Regions from separate parts of the Thauera sinica genome, predicted to be linked through region 2. Evidence: predicted binding sites of a transcription regulator. Region 2 holds the regulator's gene; each other region holds the start of a gene.
The links. The regulator sigma-54, encoded in region 2, starts transcription at its own class of promoters, with help from an activator protein. The targets are predictions, from matches to a motif close to TGGCACGCTTNCTGCTNA.
Positions count from the first base shown of each region.

Region 1 (6,310 bases), 120 kb from region 2:
GAAATCGACAAGGCTTTCGCCAGCGCCCGCTGATTCCGGCGACGGCCCGCACGCGGCCGCCGCCCGCCACGTTCGCCGCCCCCGCGGGGGCCGGGTTTCTTCAATTCACGTCTTGCAGCACACTGCCATGCACCGCGAACGCTTCTACACGCTTTCCGCCTCCTGCCCCGACCGTGTCGGCATCGTCGCCCGGGTGTCCGGCTTCTTCGCCGGGCACGGCGGCTGGATACTCGAGACGTCCCTGCACGCCGAGCCGCCGGCCGACCCTGCCGGCAGCGGCGAATCCGTCGGCCGCTACTTCATGCGCATCGAGATCAAGGCCGATTCGCTGCCCTTCCACCTCGCCGAGCTGCGCGAGCGCTTCCGCCCGCTGGCCGAGGAGCTGGAAATGGACTGGAAGATCACCGACTCGGCGGTCAAGAAGCGCGTCGTGCTGCTGGTGAGCAAGCAGGAGCACTGCCTGTACGACCTGCTCGCGCGCTGGAAGTCGAAGGAACTCGACATCGAGATCCCCTGCGTGATCTCCAACCACGACACCTTCCGCGGCTTCGTCGAGTGGCACGGCATCCCCTTCCATCACGTGCCGGTCGCGCCCGACAACAAGACGGGGGCCTATGCCGAGGTGCAGCGCATCTTCGAGGAAGTGCGCGGCGACACCATGGTGCTGGCGCGCTACATGCAGATCCTGTCGCCCGGGCTGTGTGCCGCCTACCCGGGCCGCATCATCAACATCCACCACAGTTTCCTGCCCAGCTTCGTCGGCGCCAGGCCCTACCACCAGGCTTGGGCCAAGGGCGTCAAGCTGATCGGCGCCACCTGCCACTACGTGACTGCCGATCTCGACCAGGGGCCGATCATCGAGCAGGACGTGATCCGCATCGACCACTCCGACGCGGTCGAGGACATGGTGCGCTACGGCAAGGACATCGAGAAGACCGTTCTCGCCCGCGGCCTGCGCTACCACCTGGAAGACCGCGTGCTGGTGCACGGCAACAAGACGATCGTGTTCCGCTGAAAGGTCCGCAGCCGGCGCGCCGACCGGAAAGCCGCCGCGCCGGCCACGATCGGCGCCGGGGCGGCGGCGGCCGGGCTCACGACCGCGACGGATAGTCGGTCACGAAACGGGTACGCACCCGCCGGGCGCGTTCCACCTTCTCCGTATCGCCGTTGCGTGCCGCATGGTCGATGAGTTCGTCCATGTACTCGGTGAGCACCAGCACGCCGGCCGACGTCTGCACCAGGCAGCAGGCCATCTGTGCGGCGGCGATGCCGGAGATGCCGCGGTATTCGGCGAGGAGGGCAACTTCCTCGTCGCTGATGCCGCAGTAATCGAGGCAGTCTCGAATCGATAGCATGTGGATGTCCTCCAGAAAAACCGTCGTCTGATGCGACGTGTCGCCCGTCCTGGAACCGGTCCAGGCAGGATTGGCCATCATACGTCATCCGCATTACAGATGTAAGTATGTGATTTTTAAAGATAAATGCTGTGGTGCACAAAGTGGCGGAAGTGCCGCGGCGGCCGACCTCTTCCACCACTGCCGCCACCCGCGCAGAGGCGGCGGCACGTGATTCCGCCGCCGCCGGGACCTTCTCCGGGGATGGCCGGCGGCGGACGGGACGCGCAGGCCCCGCGAAAAAAACGGCGCCCCGCAGGGCGCCGCAGCATGCCTGGCGCGCAGGGGCGCCGCGGACGTGCTCAGTTCTGGTACGCGGTCTCGCCGTGGGCGGTGATGTCGAGACCTTCGCGCTCCTCGTCCTCCGGCACACGCAGGCCGATCAGCACATCGACGATCTTGTAGGAGACGAAGGACACGACGCCGCTCCACACGATGGTCAGCAGCACGCTCTTGGCCTGGATCCAGACCTGGCTCGCGATCGAGAAGTCCGCCGCGCCGGTGCCGCCGAAGGCGGGGGCGGCGAGCACGCCGGTGAGGATGGCGCCGACGATGCCGCCCACGCCATGCACGCCGAACACGTCGAAGGCGTCATCCACGCGGAGCATGCGCTTGAGGCCGCTGACGCCCCACAGGCACACCAGGCCGGCGATCAGGCCCAGCACGATCGAACCCATCGGTCCGACGAATCCGGCCGCCGGGGTCACCGCGACGAGGCCCGCCACCGCGCCGGACGCGGCGCCGAGCATCGAAGGCTTGCTCTTGAACAGCGCTTCGCCGGCGATCCAGGACAGCGTTGCCGCGCCGGTGGCCAGGATGGTGTTGATGAAGGCGAGCGCGGCTCCCGAGGTGGCGCCGAGCGCCGAACCGGCGTTGAAGCCGAACCAGCCCACCCACAGCAGCGAGGCACCGACCATGGTCAGCGTCAGCGAATGCGGGGTCAGCGCCTCGCGGCCGAAGCCGATGCGCTTGCCCACCAGGTAGGCACCCACCAGGCCGGCGACGCCGGCGTTGATGTGCACCACGGTGCCGCCGGCGAAGTCGAGCGCGCCGTCCTCGAACAGCAGGCCGCCCGCGGACCACACCATGTGCGCCATCGGCAGGTAGCTGAAGGTGAACCACAGCACCGAGAACAGCAGCACCGACGAGAACTTGATGCGCTCGGCGAAGGCTCCGATGATCAGCGCGCAGGTGATGGCGGCGAAGGTCGACTGGAAGGCGACGAACACGTATTCGGGCAGGCTGCCCGACAGCGTGTCGATGGTGACGCCGTTCAGGAAGATCTTGTCCAGGCTGCCGATGAAGGTGCCTTCGCCGCCGAATGCCAGGCTGTAGCCATACAGCGCCCACAGCACGGTGATCAGCGAGAAGATCACGAAGACCTGCATCAGCACCGACAGCATGTTCTTGCTGCGTGCCAGCCCGCCGTAGAACAGCGCCAGGCCGGGGATCACCATCAGGATCACCAGCATCGTCGAGGTCAGCATCCAGGCGACGTCGCCGTGGTCGACCTGTACCGCGGCTGCGGCCGCGTCCTGGGCGCACGAGGTGCCCGCGAAGCCGGCGGCGGCGGCTGCCAGCAGGATCGAAAGCAGTTTGGAGCGAAGTTTCATTTTTGTTCTCCCTTACAGGGCGTCGGTGCCGGTTTCGCCGGTGCGGATGCGGATGGCCTGCTCGAGGTCGAAGACGAAGATCTTGCCGTCGCCGATCTTGCCGGTGGCGGCCGACTTCTCGATCGCCTCGATGGCCTGGTCGAGGATGTCGTCGGAAATCGCGGCTTCGATCTTCACCTTGGGCAGGAAGTCGACCACGTATTCGGCGCCGCGGTAGAGTTCCGTGTGGCCCTTCTGGCGGCCGAAGCCCTTGACCTCGGTGACGGTGATGCCCTGCACGCCGATCGCGGACAGCGCCTCGCGCACTTCGTCGAGCTTGAAGGGTTTGATGATGGCGGCGATGAATTTCATTTCAATCTCCTCGGGGCCAGCCGCCTCGTTCCATGCGGCGGCCGGGCGGTTGCGTTGAAGGATCAGAAGGCGCGGCTGATCGACAGGATCACGCGTTCGTCGCCGAGATCCGACTTGCTGTCGTCGGTATCGACGTAGTGCAGGCCGAGATCGAAGCCGCCCAGCGACTTGGTGACGCCGACTTTCCAGTCGTTGTAGGAGGTGCCGTAGCCGCCCTCGATCTTCTGGCGGCCGATGTGCGCATTCAGCTTCAGGCCGTCGACGATCTCGTAGCTGGCCGACAGGTCGAAGTACTGGCTGCCGTCGGATTTCTTCGTGCCGAACAGGTCGGTGAAACTGTACGAATACTTGAAGGTCAGGAATTCCCACGACACGCCGACATAGCCTTCCAGCGTGTTCGGGCTGTTGAAGCCCTTCGGATAGCTGCCCGGGTAGTAGTACTGCAGCAGGCCGACGTCGTAGCCGAAGGCACCGACCGTGCCCTTGTAGCCGCCATAGACGTCGAGTTCGAGGCTGTTGCTGACCTTGGGATCGGCATCGGACAGCCACGACACGTTCGTGCCCCACACGCCGGCGTAGAGGCCGCTGGCGTGCGCATAGTCGAAGCCGCCCTGTAGCGCCGGCTTCTCGTCGGTCTGGCTGTAGCCGCGATAGGCATAGTCGGAGACGATGCCGACGTTGGCGGTGAAGGGGCTGGCTTCCTCGGCGTGCGCGGTGCCGGCGATCGGCAGCAGCGTCATCAGGGCCGCGACCGAGACGGCGGTGAGGGTGGGCTTGCTCATTGTTTTCTCCTTGTGAGAGTGAAGGTGCTGACGGCTGACCTTAAGCATGCGCCGTGCCATATCCATGAAATCGGCGCCAGAAAAGGGATTCGAGGCAGCCGCAGGTATGCCGTCATGGCGTGCTAATGCTGCATTGCAGGAAAAATCACGCGCAACGGCAGCCTGGATGCACCAGTGTGGTGCGTGACAATGGCATCGGGCACCAAATAGGAGGGGCGAGGTGTTTTCCGCCCCGGAATCCGGCCCTGGGCGCCGTGCTAAACTGGCGCCCGTCCCCCATCAGGTAGTGAAGACGCCGCCATGAGCACCCCCCGCTTCCTCGACGAAATCGGTTCCAGGCTGTCCGAACTGGCTGCCAACAGTCCCGCACGCGACATCGAGAAGAACGTCAAGGCCATGCTGGGCAGCGCGTTCAGCCGCCTCGACCTGGTGACGCGCGAGGAATTCGACGTGCAGCGCGAGGTGCTTGCGCAGGCGCGGCAGAAGCTCGGCGAACTCGAGGCGCGTGTCGCCGAACTCGAGGCGAAGCTGGCCGCAGGCGGCGGCAGGCCCGCCTGATCCCTTTCCGGCGGCCGCTCCGGCCGCCATCCGTTTGTCATCGTCCGGGCCTCTCCGCTAGACTGGGCACCCCCCTGTCAGGAGATCCGCATGTCACTTGCGCTGGTCCGCACCCGCGCGCTCGACGGCCTGGATGCGCCCGAGGTCACCGTCGAGGTCCATCTCGCCAATGGCCTGCCGGCGTTCAATCTGGTCGGCCTGCCCGACACCGAGGTGCGCGAGGCGCGCGACCGGGTGCGGGCCGCCATCCTGACCTCGCAGTTCGAGTTCCCGCAGCGCCGCATCACCGTCAACCTCGCGCCGGCCGACCTGCCCAAGGAGGGCGGGCGCTTCGACCTGCCGATCGCCGTCGGCATTCTCGCCGCGTCGGGCCAGGTGAGCGGCGAACTGCTCGATTCGCTCGAGTTCTGCGGCGAACTGTCGCTGACCGGCGGCCTGCGCGCGGTGCGCGGCGTGCTGGCGGCGGCGCTCGCCGCGGCACGGGCCGGGCGCGGCCTCGTCCTCGCCGCCGACAACGGCGGCGAAGCGGCGCTCGCGCGCGAGGCGAGGGTGCTGCCCGCCACCAGCCTGCTCGCGGTATGCGCCCACCTGAACGGGCATGAGGCGCTGGTCCGCCACAGCGTGGCCGCGCCGGCCGGCGAAGCGGCCGCGGCGCCGGATCTGGCCGACGTGCGCGGCCAGTTGCAGGCGCGGCGCGCGCTCGAAGTGGCGGCAGCCGGCGGGCACTCGCTGCTGATGTTCGGCCCGCCCGGAACCGGCAAGTCCATGCTCGCCCAGCGCCTGCCCGGACTGCTGCCGCCGATGGACGAGGCCGAGGCGCTCGAGAGTGCGGCGGTGTTCTCGCTCGAAGGCGGCTTCGAGCCGTCGGCCTGGGGCAGGCGGCCCTTCCGGGCGCCGCATCACTCCGCCTCGGCCGCCGCGCTGGTGGGCGGCGGCGCGTTGCCGCGGCCCGGCGAGATCTCGCTGGCCAACCACGGCGTGCTGTTTCTCGACGAACTGCCGGAGTTCGACCGCCGCGTGCTCGAGTCGCTGCGCGAGCCGCTGGAATCGGGCGTCGTCACCGTGTCGCGCGCGCGCCGGCGGGCCGAGTTTCCGGCGCGCTTCCAACTGGTTGCGGCGATGAATCCCTGCCCCTGCGGCTATGCCGGACATCCGGCGCGCGCCTGCAACTGCACGCCGGACCAGGTGGCGCGCTACCGTCGCCGGCTGTCGGGCCCGCTGCTGGACCGCATCGACCTCACCGTGGAAGTGCCGGCGCTCGCGCACGAGGACCTCGCCGCCGCGCCGGCGGGCGAATCGTCGGCGACGGTGCGTGCCCGCGTGTCGCAGGCGCGCGCCCTGCAGCACGAGCGCCAGGGCGGTCCCAACGCCAGGCTGGAACCCGGGCGGGTGGAGGAAATCTGCGCGCCGGATGCCGCGGGTGCCGCGCTGCTCAAACAGGCGATGAGCCGGCTGAACCTGTCGGCGCGCGCCTACCATCGCGTGCTGCGTGTGGCGCGCACGCTCGCCGATCTCGCCGGCGCGGAACGCCCCAACATGGTGCATGTGGCCGAGGCGATCCAGTACCGCCGCAGCCTGGACGGGCGATAGGGCGCCGCGGCGTCAGGCAGCC
Region 1 covers NZ_CP023439.1:3,978,491-3,984,800, reverse strand. The annotation lists gene thrH (bifunctional phosphoserine phosphatase/homoserine phosphotransferase ThrH) at 1-33, shown strand, start outside; gene purU (formyltetrahydrofolate deformylase) at 128-1,015, shown strand; gene CCZ27_RS17450 (hypothetical protein) at 1,092-1,355, opposite strand; gene CCZ27_RS17445 (ammonium transporter) at 1,697-3,007, opposite strand; gene glnK (P-II family nitrogen regulator) at 3,020-3,358, opposite strand; gene CCZ27_RS17435 (TorF family putative porin) at 3,421-4,140, opposite strand; gene CCZ27_RS17430 (accessory factor UbiK family protein) at 4,441-4,698, shown strand; gene CCZ27_RS17425 (YifB family Mg chelatase-like AAA ATPase) at 4,789-6,288, shown strand; gene CCZ27_RS17420 (ABC transporter ATP-binding protein) at 6,301-6,310, opposite strand, start outside.
Region 1: a site for sigma-54 is predicted at 4,182-4,199, ahead of CCZ27_RS17435 (TorF family putative porin). Genes of this name have one in related genera too.

Region 2 (6,310 bases):
CGGCGACCGCGAAGCGGTGCGGCGACAGACGGTGGAGCACGCGCTGCGCGAACTGATCCGGTTCGCCGGCTGAGCAGCGCGGCGCCGCTCGTCGGGCGGCATTGCTGTAAAAATAAACAGCTACTACACTGCCGCCGTCAGGGAGCCGCGACAACATCCCTGCAATCTCTGTGCCATAATCCGGACATCACTCAGGAAAGACTCTCATGGACGACAACAAGGCCAAGGCGCTCGCCGCCGCGCTCTCCCAGATCGAGAAGCAGTTCGGCAAGGGTTCGATCATGCGCATGGGCGACGGCAACGTCGAGCGCGACATCCAGACCGTTTCCACCGGCTCGCTCGGGCTCGACATCGCGCTCGGCCTCGGCGGCCTGCCGCGCGGCCGCGTGGTCGAGATCTACGGCCCCGAATCCTCCGGCAAGACCACGCTGACGCTGCAGGTCATCGCCGAGATGCAGAAGCTCGGCGGCACCGCCGCCTTCATCGACGCCGAGCATGCGCTCGACGTCGTCTATGCCGAAAAGCTCGGCGTCAACATCGAGGACCTGCTGATCTCGCAGCCCGACACCGGCGAACAGGCGCTCGAGATCGCCGACATGCTGGTACGCTCGGGCGGCATCGACATCATCGTCATCGACTCGGTCGCCGCGCTCACGCCCAAGGCTGAGATCGAGGGCGAGATGGGCGACCAGTTGCCCGGCCTGCAGGCCCGCCTGATGTCGCAGGCCCTGCGCAAGCTCACCGCCAGCATCAAGCGCACCAACACGCTGGTGATCTTCATCAACCAGATCCGCATGAAGATCGGCGTGATGTTCGGCAGCCCCGAGACCACCACCGGCGGCAACGCGCTCAAGTTCTACGCCTCGGTGCGCATGGACATCCGCCGCACCGGCACGATCAAGAAGGGCGACGAGGTGATCGGCTCGGAAACCCGCGTGAAGGTCGTCAAGAACAAGGTGTCGCCGCCGTTCAAGGAGGCGCACTTCGACATCCTGTACGGCGAGGGCATCTCGCGCGAAGGCGAGATCATCGACCTCGGCGTGGAACACAAGATCGTCGACAAGTCCGGCGCCTGGTATGCCTACAACGGCGACAAGATCGGCCAGGGCAAGGACAACTCGCGCGAGTTCCTGCGCGCCAACCCGGCGCTGGCGCGCGAGATCGAGAACAAGGTGCGCGTCGCGGTCGGCCTGCCCGAGATGCAGCCGGTCGCGGCCGTGGCCGCGACTGCCTCCACCTGAGCCCGCCGCCCGCGGGGCCCGGCATGAGCGAAACCACCCTGCGCGAGCGCGCGCTGCGCTACCTTGCGCAGCGCGACCACTCGCGCGCCGAACTGGCGCGCAAGCTGGCCGGCCACGGCAGCGCCGAGGAAGTCGCCGAGGTGGTCGCACGCATGGGCGAGCTTGGCCTGCAGTCCGACCGGCGCTTCGCCGAAGCCTGGGTGCGCGGCAAGGCGGGCCGCTTCGGCACGGCGCGCCTGCGCAACGAACTGGCGCGGCGTGGCGTGGAGCGCGAACTGGTCGACGCGGCGCTTGCCGCCGAGTGCGTAGAATCGGAACTCGAACGCGCCCGTGCCGTATGGCGCACGAAGTTCGGCACGGCGCCGGCCGATGCGCGCGAATGGGCTCGCCAGGCGCGCTTCCTGCAAACCCGCGGCTTCGCGGCGGAGGTGATCCGCAAGCTGCTGAAAGAGCAACCCGATGAGTCTGCTTAAGGTCACCGGCCTGCAAAAGCGCTACAAGGCGCGCACCGTCGTGCACGACGTCGGCTTCGACGTCGACGCCGGCGAAGTCGTCGGCCTGCTCGGCCCCAACGGCGCCGGCAAGACCACCTGCTTCTACATGATCGTGGGCCTGGTGCGCGCCGACGGCGGCGAGATCCTGCTCGACGACAGCGCGCTGACCCATCGCCCGATCCACGCCCGCGCCCGCCTCGGCCTGTCCTACCTGCCGCAGGAGATGAGCGTGTTCCGCAAGCTCACCGTGGCGGAGAACATCCGCGCGGTGCTGGAACTGCAGGGGCTGGCACGCGAGCAGATCGAAACGCGGCTCGACGAACTGCTCGAGGAACTGGGCATCGCCCACCTGCGCGACAACACCGCGGTGTCGCTGTCGGGCGGGGAACGCCGGCGCTGCGAGATCGCGCGCGCGCTGGCGACCAACCCGCGCCTGATCCTGCTCGACGAGCCCTTCGCCGGCGTGGACCCGATCGCGGTGCTCGACATCCAGAAGATCATCCGCTTCCTCAAGGAGCGCGGCATCGGCGTACTCATCACCGACCACAACGTGCGCGAGACCCTCGGCATCTGCGATCGCGCCTACATCATCAGCGAGGGACGCGTGCTCGCCAGCGGCCGGCCGGCCGAGATCATCGCCAACGAACAGGTTCGCCAGGTCTATCTCGGCGAGCATTTCCGCCTCTGAACCCTGCTCGTCCATGAAACCCAGTCTCCAGCTCAAGCTTTCCCAGCACCTGACGCTCACGCCGCAGTTGCAGCAGTCGATCAAGCTGCTGCAGTTGTCCACGCTCGAGCTCAACCAGGAGATCGAGCGCTTCCTGCTCGAGAACCCCATGCTGGAGCGCGAGGAAGGCGACGGCAGCGAGTTCGCACCGCCTCCGCCGGCCCCCGGCAGCACCACGGCGGCAACCGACCGCGGCAACGAGGCATCCGACAGCCGCGAAGGCGGCGACACGCGCAGCGAGGGCGAGTCCGCCGCCGGCCTCGACGAAGGCATGGACTGGTCCAGCGTCGGCAACGGCAGCCCGTCCAACCGCGACGACGACGACGTCGATTACCAGGAATTCCAGGCCGCCGGCATCTCGCTGCGCGACCACCTCGACCTGCAGGTGGCGCTGTCGCCGCTCAGCGACCGCGACCGCGCGCTCGTGCGCTTCATCATCGAGGCGCTCGACGACGACGGCTACCTGCACCAGACGCTGGAGGATCTGCTGGAGCTGCTGCCGGCCGAACTCGAGATCGATCTCGACGAACTCACGATCGCCCTGCGCCACGTGCAGAACCTGGAACCGGCCGGCATCGGCGCGCGCACGCCGCAGGAATGCCTGTCGCTGCAGTTGCGCGCCCAGCCGCCCTCGCCCGACCGCAACCTCGCGCTGGAGATCGTCGACAGGCACCTCGAACTGCTCGCCGAGCGCAACTTCGCCAAGCTCAAGCGGCTCACCGGCTGCGACGACGACGCCCTGCGCGCCGCCCAGGCGCTGATCGGCCGGCTCGACCCCCACCCCGGCTCGCAGCACTCCGCCGAGGAAACGCGCTACGTGCTGCCCGACGTGGTGGTGCGCAAGGTGCGCAACCGCTGGACGGTGTCGCTCAACCCGGAGGCGATGCCGCGCCTGCGCATCAACCAGCTCTACGCCAGCATCCTGCAGCAGCACCGCGGCCAGGGCGGCGGACTGACGGGCCAGTTGCAGGAGGCGCGCTGGCTGATCAAGAACGTCCAGCAGCGCTTCGACACCATCCTGCGCGTGTCACAGGCGATCGTTGACCAGCAGCGGCAGTTCTTCGATCATGGGGACGTGGCAATGCGGCCACTCACCCTCCGGGAGATCGCGGACCAGCTCGAGCTGCACGAATCCACCGTTTCGCGCGTGACGACGCAGAAGTACATGGCGACGCCGCGCGGTGTGTTCGAACTCAAGTATTTCTTCGGCAGTCACGTCTCCACCGACACCGGCGGTGCGGCATCCTCCACTGCGATTCGCGCGCTGATTCGCCAGTTGGTGGAGGCCGAGGACAGGAAAAAACCCTTGTCGGACGCCAGGATTGCCGATCTATTGGGCCAGCAGGGTATCGTGGTCGCACGGCGGACGATCGCCAAGTATCGCGAATCCCTCAATATCCCGCCGGTCAGTCTGCGCAAAACGCTTTGATAACAAGAGGAGTTGCCATGAATCTGAACATCACCGGACGTCACGTCGAAGTCACTCCGGCCATCCGCGAATACGTGTCCACCAAGCTGGACCGCGTCGTCCGCCACTTCGACAACGTCACCAGCGTGAGCGTCATTCTGTCGGTCGAGAAGCTGAAGCAGAAAGCGGAAGTCACCGTGCACGTGCGCGGCAAGGACATCTTCGTCGAGAGCGACGACAACGACATGTACGCGGCGATCGATTCGATGGCCGACAAGCTCGACCGCCAGGTCCAGAAGTACAAGCAGAAGCAGAGCGACCACAACCACGACGCGCTCAAGCATCAGAGCCCCGAAGCCTGAGGCGGCGGGTTTCCGCCCTCCTTCCGGGGTGAGCGTATAATCGGCGCGTTTTCCGCACGCGCCACCCTCACCCCGAGCCACCATCCCGCACAGCCGCGCCCCGTTTCCGCGAAACGGCACACGCCCCCGACATGAGCCTCATTTCCCGACTACTGCCGCTGTCCAATGTGGTCGCCGATCTCGACGCGAGCAGCAAGAAGCGCGTTTTCGAGCAGGCGGGACTGCTGTTCGAGAACAATCAGGGCATCGCCCGCAGCACGGTGTTCGACAGCCTGTTCGCCCGCGAACGGCTGGGCTCCACCGGGCTCGGCCAGGGCGTCGCCATCCCGCATGGCCGCATCAAGGGGCTGAAGGAAGCCGCCGGCGCTTTCCTGCGGCTTGCCGCGCCCGTCCAGTTCGATGCGCCGGACGGACGCCCGGTCAACCTGATCTTCGTGCTGCTGGTGCCGGAGCAGGCCAACGAAACGCATCTGCAACTGCTGTCCGAACTGGCGCAGATGTTCAGCGACCGCGGTTTCCGCGAGTCGTTGCTGAATGCGGCGGATACGGCGGCCCTGCACGCGCTGTTCGCAAACTGGGGCCCCGATGCGGCAGATCAGCGTAGCGCAACTGTTTGAGGCACAGCGAGAACGCCTCCAGCTCAGCCGCGTCAGCGGCAGCCTTGATGCCCAGCTCTCGGTCGGTGACGAGGCCATCTGGGGCGCCGACCTCGTCGGCCACCTGAACCTGATCCATCCGACGCGCCTGCAGATCCTCGGCACCGCCGAACTGGCCTGGGCGCAGCGCCAGCCCGACGACAAGGTCGCCCACCACCTCAATGAGATCCTCTCGGCGCGGCCGCCGGCGATCATCGTCGCCGATGGCTGCGAGCCGCCGCCTTCCGTGCTCGCCGCCTGCCGCTCGCACGACGTGCCCCTGCTCACCACGCCGCAGCCTTCGGCCAGCGTCATCGACCACCTGAGGCTGTTCCTGTCGCGCAGGCTCGCCGAGCGCATCTCGCTGCACGGCGTCTTCATGGACGTGCTCGGCGTCGGCGTGCTGATCACCGGCGACTCGGGGGCGGGCAAGTCCGAACTGGCGCTCGAACTGATCTCCCGCGGCCACGGTCTGGTGGCCGACGACGTGGTGGAATTCTCGCGCATCGGACCGACCGTCCTCGAGGGGCGCTGCCCGGAGATGCTGCAGGACTTCATCGAGGTCCGCGGCCTGGGGATCGTCAACATCCGCACCGTGTTCGGCGAAACCGCGTGCCGGCGCAAGATGCGCCTGCGCCTGATCACCCATCTCGAGCGACGCCAGCCCGGCACCAACGACCCTTTGCGCCTGCCGATGCAGCACGAAAGCCAGGCCATCCTCGGCGTCCGGGTACAGCGGGTGGTGCTGCCGGTGGCGGCCGGGCGCAACCTCGCGGTGCTGCTCGAGACCGCCGTCCGCTCCGCCATCCTGCAATTGCGGGGCATCGATTCCACGCAGGATTTCATCGAACGCCAGACGCGCGCGCTCGGGCAGGGCGGCGACCACGGCGACGGCGACGCGGGCGACTGACCACGGCCTTGCCGCCGCGGCACGGCGGCTGATACGCTCGATCCCTTTACCGCAGAGCATCAGCCGCCATGACCGCCACACCGGACTACCTGGAACGCATCCTCAACGCCCAGGTGTATGACGTGGCCGAGGAGACCCCCCTCGACCTCGCAGCGAACCTCTCCGCGCGCATCCACAACCGCGTCCACTTGAAGCGGGAAGACATGCAGCCGGTGTTCAGCTTCAAGCTCCGCGGCGCGTACAACAAGATGGTCAAGCTGTCGCCGCAGGCGCTCAGGCGCGGCGTGATCTGCGCGTCCGCCGGCAACCATGCGCAGGGCGTGGCACTGTCGGCGCAAAGGCTGGGCGTGCGCGCGGTGATCGTGATGCCGAGCACGACGCCGCAGATCAAGATCGACGCGGTGGCCTCGCGCGGCGGCGAGGTCGTGCTCGCCGGCGAATCGTATTCGGACGCCTACGCCCATGCGCTGGAACTCGAGAAGGCCGAGAAGCTGACCTTCGTCCACCCCTTCGACGACCCGGACGTCATCGCC
Region 2 covers NZ_CP023439.1:3,855,936-3,862,245, forward strand. The annotation lists gene CCZ27_RS16825 (CinA family protein) at 1-73, shown strand, start outside; gene recA (recombinase RecA) at 207-1,241, shown strand; gene recX (recombination regulator RecX) at 1,265-1,714, shown strand; gene lptB (LPS export ABC transporter ATP-binding protein) at 1,701-2,423, shown strand; gene CCZ27_RS16845 (RNA polymerase factor sigma-54) at 2,437-3,891, shown strand; gene hpf (ribosome hibernation-promoting factor, HPF/YfiA family) at 3,909-4,232, shown strand; gene ptsN (PTS IIA-like nitrogen regulatory protein PtsN) at 4,364-4,849, shown strand; gene hprK (HPr(Ser) kinase/phosphatase) at 4,818-5,777, shown strand; gene ilvA (threonine ammonia-lyase, biosynthetic) at 5,846-6,310, shown strand, end outside.

Region 3 (6,310 bases), 2.4 Mb from region 2:
CCCGCTGGACTTGCGCGCGAAGTTGCGCAACTGCCCGGTGATGCGGCCCATGCGGTCGGCCAGCTCGGCGATGCGCTCCAGGTTCGCGCGCGCGGTGCCGGCATCGCCGCGTTCCAGGAAGCGGCCGGCGTTGGCCGACAGCGTGCGCAGCGCGGCCAGCGGCTGGTTCAGCTCGTGGGCGATGCCGGTCGACAACTGCCCGATCACCGCCAGCTTGCCGGCCTGCACCAGTTCGTCCTGCGCGGCGCGCAGGGTGCGCTCGGCGCGGATGCGCTCGGCGATCTCGTCCTGCAGCTTCTGGTTGGCGGCGGAAAGGTCGACGGTGCGCTCCTCGACCTTGCGTTCCAGTTCGTCGTGGGCCTTCTGCAAAGCCTCGCGCGCGGCCAGCCGGTGGCGCAGGTGGCGCCGCCGCAGGGCGACGATGATGGCCAGCATGCACAGGCAGGCGGCGGCGATCGCCGCCAGGGCGGCGCGGGTCTGCGCGAGATCGTCGACCTGTTCGAGCTGCGACAGCACCGTCAGCGTCCATGGCGTGCCGGGCAAGGCGCGCGACTGGGCGAGGAAGCGCCCGCTGACCGGATAGACGGACACGATCTGCGGCCCGTCGGCAGCGATCCGCACCAGCCGGGCGCCGTGCCCGTAGCCTTCGATCTCGCGCATGCCCAGCGGCTGGAGCGCGCGGCGGTTGTACTGCTGGCTGTGGTCGAAGGCGGCGCGCGTGTTGTCGTCCAGCGGGCGCAGCGTGGTGAACTTCCAGCCGGCGACGGCCGACAGGATGACGACGCCGTTCTCGTCGGCCACCAGCACCGGCGCCTCCACCGTCGACCACGATTTTTCCAGTTGCTCGAGGCTGACCTTGACCACCGCCACGCCCAGCACCTCCTGCTCGCCCGCCAGCGCGGCGGCGAGGTAGTAGCCAGGGTCCCCCCGCGTGGTGCCGATGCCGAAGAAGCGGCCGCTGCCGGCAGCCATCGCCTCGCGGAAATAGGGGCGGAACGAAAGGTCCTCGCCGACGAAGCTGTCGGGGCGCCGCCAGTTGCTCGCGGCCACCACCCTGCCCTGCGTGTCCATGACGTAGATCGCCAGCGTGCCGGCGCGCTCGTTGAGCCTTTCCAGGTAGGTGCTGACGCGGCCGGCCGCCTCCGCGCCCCGCGGGCCGGAGAGCAGGTCGAGCACTTCCTGCTCCAGGCTCAGCGTGCCGGGCAGGAAGGCGTACTTGCCGATCTCGCGCTCCAGGCTGGCGGCGTACAGGTCGAGCCGGTGCAGGCCGGTCGCCTGCAGTTCGGCGATCCCCAGCCGCTGCGCAACCCGGTAGGCGGCCAGGCCGCTCAGCCCGGCCAGGACGGCACAGAACAGCAGCAGCGCCAGCGAACGGGAACGGAACATGAAGGAACCGCCGGGTCGGGATGGGCCATGGTAGCAGCGTCCTCAGCCGACGAGGTCGGCCACCTGCTTGGCGATCAGCACGATCACCACGCCGAGGAAAGCCTTGCGGATGAAGCCTGCGCCGTGCTTGAGCGCGAGCTGGACGCCGAGGTAGGAGCCGGCCAGGTTGCAGACGGCCATCAGCAGCCCGATCTGCCACAGGATGGGGCCGTGGCTGGCGAAGAAGGCGATCGCCGACAGGTTGGTGGCGAAGTTGATGACCTTGGCGCTGGCCGAGCCCTGCACGAAGTCCATGCCGAACAGGCGCACGAAGCCGAAGATCAGGAAGCTGCCCGTGCCGGGGCCGAAGAAGCCGTCGTACACGCCGATCACGCCGCCGAACAGCGCGCCCTTCCAGCGGTCGGCGCGGGTCACGGTGCGCGTCACGCGGTGGCCCAGGTCCTTCTTCATGAAGGTATAGACCGCCACCACGATCATCATCACCACGACCAGCGGCCGCATCGTCTCGCGCGGCAGCCAGGCGACCAGCGCCGCCCCGCCCCAGGCGCCGGCCAGCGCCGCCGCCGTGGCCGGCAGCACGACGCTCCAGGGAATGCGTACGCTGCGCGCGTAGCGCCACAGCGCCGCACCGGTGCCGGTGATGCTCGCCACCTTGTTGGTACCGAAGAGCGTCGGGATCGCAGTCTGCGGAAACTGCGACAGCAGCACCGGGATCTGGATCAGGCCGCCGCCGCCGACCACGGCGTCCACCATGCCGGCGAAGAAGGCTGCGGGGGCGAGGATGTACCAGTCGATCATCGTTGGGTCTTGCGTCGTGTTGACAGGAAAAGCCCGGTGCGGGGCACCGGGCCGTCGGGCGGGTCCGGCCGCCGGAGGGGCCGAACCCGCGCCACGTCCGCCTCAGGCGGCCTGCGGAACCAGCTCCTCGGGTACCGGCAGCGCTTCCTCGGACTCGGCCAGCGCGGGGTCGACCGGCTCGATCGCCCCCTCCCACTTTGCCACGACCGCGGTGGCGATCGCATTGCCGAGCACGTTGGTGACGGTGCGCCCCATGTCGAGGAAGTGGTCGATGCCCAGGATCAGCAGCACGCCGGCCTCGGGCAGGCCGAACATCGGCAGCACCGCGGCGACGACGACCAGCGCGGAGCGCGGCACCCCGGCGATGCCCTTGCTCGACACCATCAGCACCAGCAGCATGGTGACCTGGGTCGCCAGCGGCAGTTCGATGCCGTAAGCCTGGGCGATGAAGAGCGCCGCGAACGAGGTGTAGATCATCGAGCCGTCGAGGTTGAAGGAATAGCCCAGCGGCAGCACGAAGCCGGTGACGCGGTTGCTGACGCCGAACTTTTCGAGCTGCTCCATCAGCTTGGGGTAGGCCGACTCGCTGCTCGCCGTCGAGAAGCCGAGCAGCATCGGGTTGCGCACCAGCTTGAGCAGGCTGAACACCTCGCGCCCCAGGACCAGGTAGCCGGCCAGGATCAGCACCGCCCACAGCACGGCCAGCGCCAGGTAGAAACCCAGCATGAACTTGCCGAACACTGCCAGCATGCCCAGGCCCTGCGTGGTGATGGCACCGGCGACCGCCGCGAACACGCCGATCGGGGCCGCGCGCATCACGTAGTCGGTGACCTTGAGCATCACATGGACGATGTCGTCCATCGTGCCGACCAGCGAACGCGCCGTCTGGTTGTGCAGATGACCGAGCGCCAGGCCGAAGAACACCGCGAAGACGAGGATCTGCAGGATCGAATTGCCGGCCATCGACTCGACGATGCTCTTCGGGAAGACGTGGGTGATGAAGTCCTTCAGGTTCAGCGCGCCCGTCTTGAGGTCGGTGGCGGTGCCGGCTTCGGGCAGGGCGACGCCGAGCCCCGCGCCGGGCTGCAGCAGGTTCACCGCGATCAGGCCGATCATCAGCGACACCAGCGAGGCGCCGACGAACCATGCCACCGCCCGGCCGCCGATGCGCCCGACCGTCTTCGAATCCCCCATGTTGGCCAGGCCGGCCACCAGGGTCGCGAACACCAGCGGCGCGATGATCATCTTGATCATGCGCAGGAAGATGTCGGTGAGCATGCCGAAGTAGCCGGCGATCTCCTTCGCCGCCGCGGGGCTGCCCGCCAGCGTGTTGCAGGCGTAGCCCACGATGACGCCGAGCACCATGGCGATGACGATCCAGGTCGTCAGGCGATTCATCTTCATGTCGTCCTCCTTTTCTTGTCTCGTCCGCGATCAGGCGCCGGTGGCGGGGATGTGCTGCGGGCGGGTCAGCACTTCGGGGCGCAGCACCTCGGCCAGCCTCTCGGCGCTCATCAGCCCGCGGTCGAGCACCACCTCGGCCACGCCGCGGCCGCTGCGGAAAGCCTCGGCGGCCACCTCGGTGGCGTTCGCATAGCCGATGTAGGGGTTGAGCGCGGTGACGATGCCGATCGAGCGCTCGACCGAGGCGCGCAGCAGTTCGCGGTTGGCGGTGATGCCGGCGACGCAGTGGTCGGCGAGCACGCGGCAGCCGCTGGACAGGTGCAGCACGCTCTTGAACAGGCTGTGGGCGATGATGGGCTCGAAGGCATTGAGCTGCAGTTGCCCGGCCTCGGCGGCGAAGCTCACCGTCAGGTCGTTGCCGATGATCTCGAACGCGATCTGGTTCACCACCTCCGGGATCACCGGATTCACCTTGCCCGGCATGATCGACGAGCCGGCCTGGCGGGCGGGCAGGTTGATCTCGCCCAGGCCGGCGCGCGGCCCCGACGACAGCAGGCGCAGGTCGTTGCACACCTTGGAGAGCTTGACCGCGACGCGCTTGAGGACGCCCGACAACTGCACGAAGGAGCCGCAGTCCTGCGTCGCCTCGATCAGGTTCGGCGAGGTCACCACCGGGACGCCGCTGATCTCCGCCAGCCGGCGGCACACCAGCGGCGCGTATTCCGGATGGGCATTGATGCCGGTGCCGATCGCGGTGGCGCCGAGGTTGATCTCGCGGATCAGCAGCGCCGCCTCCTTCAGGCGCTCCTCGTCCTCGCCCAGCATCACCGCGTAGGTCGAGAATTCCTGCCCCAGCGTCATCGGCACCGCGTCCTGCAACTGGGTGCGGCCCATCTTCAGCACGTCGGCGAACTCGTCCGCCTTGCGCTCGAACGCCTTGCGCAGATAGGCCATTGCATCGACCAGGCGGAAGATGCCGACGTAGGTCGCGAGCTTGAGCGCCGTCGGATAGACGTCGTTGGTCGACTGGCTCATGTTCACATGCTCGTTCGGATGCAGGTGCGCATACTCGCCGCGGGCATGGCCCAGGAGTTCCAGCGCGCGGTTGGCGATGACCTCGTTGGCGTTCATGTTGGTCGAGGTCCCCGCCCCGCCCTGGATGACGTCCACGACGAACTGGTCGTGCCACCGTCCGTCGATGATCTCGCGGCAGGCGGCGACGATGGCGTCGCAGCGGCGCGCATCCAGCAGGCCGAGCTGGCGGTTGGCTTCGGCCGCGGCCTTCTTGATCTGCGCCAGCGCCCGGATCAGGTCGGGATAGGCGGCGATGGTGATGCCGGTGATCGGGAAGTTCTCGCAGGCGCGCAGCGTATGCACGCCGTAATAGGCCGAAGCCGGCACCTCGCGGTCGCCAAGCAGGTCGTGTTCGATGCGAACGGGCAATGTTTCCACGGTCTGTCTCCTTTGGTATGAAGCCCCCCGCGGTCGGGAAGAGCTGCCAGGACATCGCACGTCGCGTGCCAGCGGAGACAGTTTGCAAATATCTGTTTTTACATATGAAATTTTTTCATTTCGAGGCCGCGGCACGAAATCCCGAACGGATGCCCGGTTTCGCCGTCCGGAAATCCGGACGGCCGCGCCGGCGGCCGGCCCGCGTCAGACCGGCCCCGACTCCACGCCGGCGCGGCCGGGGCTGGCCGCACCGTCGGCCACGGGCGCGACGGCCGGCCCCTGCGCGTGCGCCGACCACACGCTGTCCCGCGGTCCCGAGCGCACCCGGCGCGCGGTGGCCCGCGCCATCCACGCGAAGCAGAAGGCGCCGCCCAGCGCGGTCGCATCCACGCCCAGCGCGGCGGCACTGCCGTGCGCCCACATGCCGAGCGACGGGACGCTCCACGCCAGCAGGGTCGTCAGTGGAATGGCCAGCGTGCAGGCGGCCGCCGCCTGCAGCAGATGCACCGAGGCGACGGCCGCACCGCGCGCAAATGCCCAGGCGATGCTGCAGAAGAACACCGCGTAGTAGATATAGCGGTGCCATGCGTTCACGTCCTCCACGTGGCCATGCAGCCACTTGCCGGCGGCGATGGTAAGCGAGATGCCGCAGATGCAGCCAAGGCACACGCCGACGGTGGCCGAGGCCATCAGGCGCACGTCGCGGCGCTGCGCGGGGATGCCGGTTTCGCCGCGGGCAGCCTTGCGCCGGCGGGACTCGACCCACAGCAGGTTGCCGCTGTAGAACAGCCAGACGCCCGCCAGGCCGAGCACGAAATACATCCACTGCACCGGCGTGCCGCCGAAGGCAGCCATGTGCAGCGCGAAGAAACTGCTGACGGTCGTGTGCGCGCCATCCTGCCGCCCGGGCAGATAGTCGGTACTGAGCACGCGGCCGCTGTACGGGTCGATCGCGACGAAGCCGCCGAGCGCCCGCGGCGACAGCGCCGCGGCGTCCTTGCCCCACACGCGCACCGCCGCGCGGGGACCGATCACGTTCTGATACTGCAGCGTCTCGGGCTCGAAGTCGGGCGACACGGCCTGCGCCCGGGCGACCAGTTCGGCGGGCGGCAGCATCGTCGCCGGGTCGGGGGGCGACAGGGACGATGGGGGCGCCGCGGCGCTCCGCCCGCCCTGGAAGTTGCCGGCCAGCCTGCCCTCGTGGAACATCTTGTCCTGCAGGTAGTAGATGCCGTCGTGAAAGGCGAACACCACGGCGGTAAGCGCCATC
Region 3 covers NZ_CP023439.1:1,504,869-1,511,178, reverse strand. The annotation lists gene CCZ27_RS06650 (sensor histidine kinase) at 1-1,386, opposite strand, end outside; gene CCZ27_RS06645 (sulfite exporter TauE/SafE family protein) at 1,429-2,184, opposite strand; gene CCZ27_RS06640 (dicarboxylate/amino acid:cation symporter) at 2,287-3,588, opposite strand; gene aspA (aspartate ammonia-lyase) at 3,619-5,040, opposite strand; gene CCZ27_RS06630 (PepSY-associated TM helix domain-containing protein) at 5,245-6,310, opposite strand, start outside.
Region 3: a site for sigma-54 is predicted at 5,094-5,111, ahead of aspA (aspartate ammonia-lyase). Genes of this name have one in related genera too.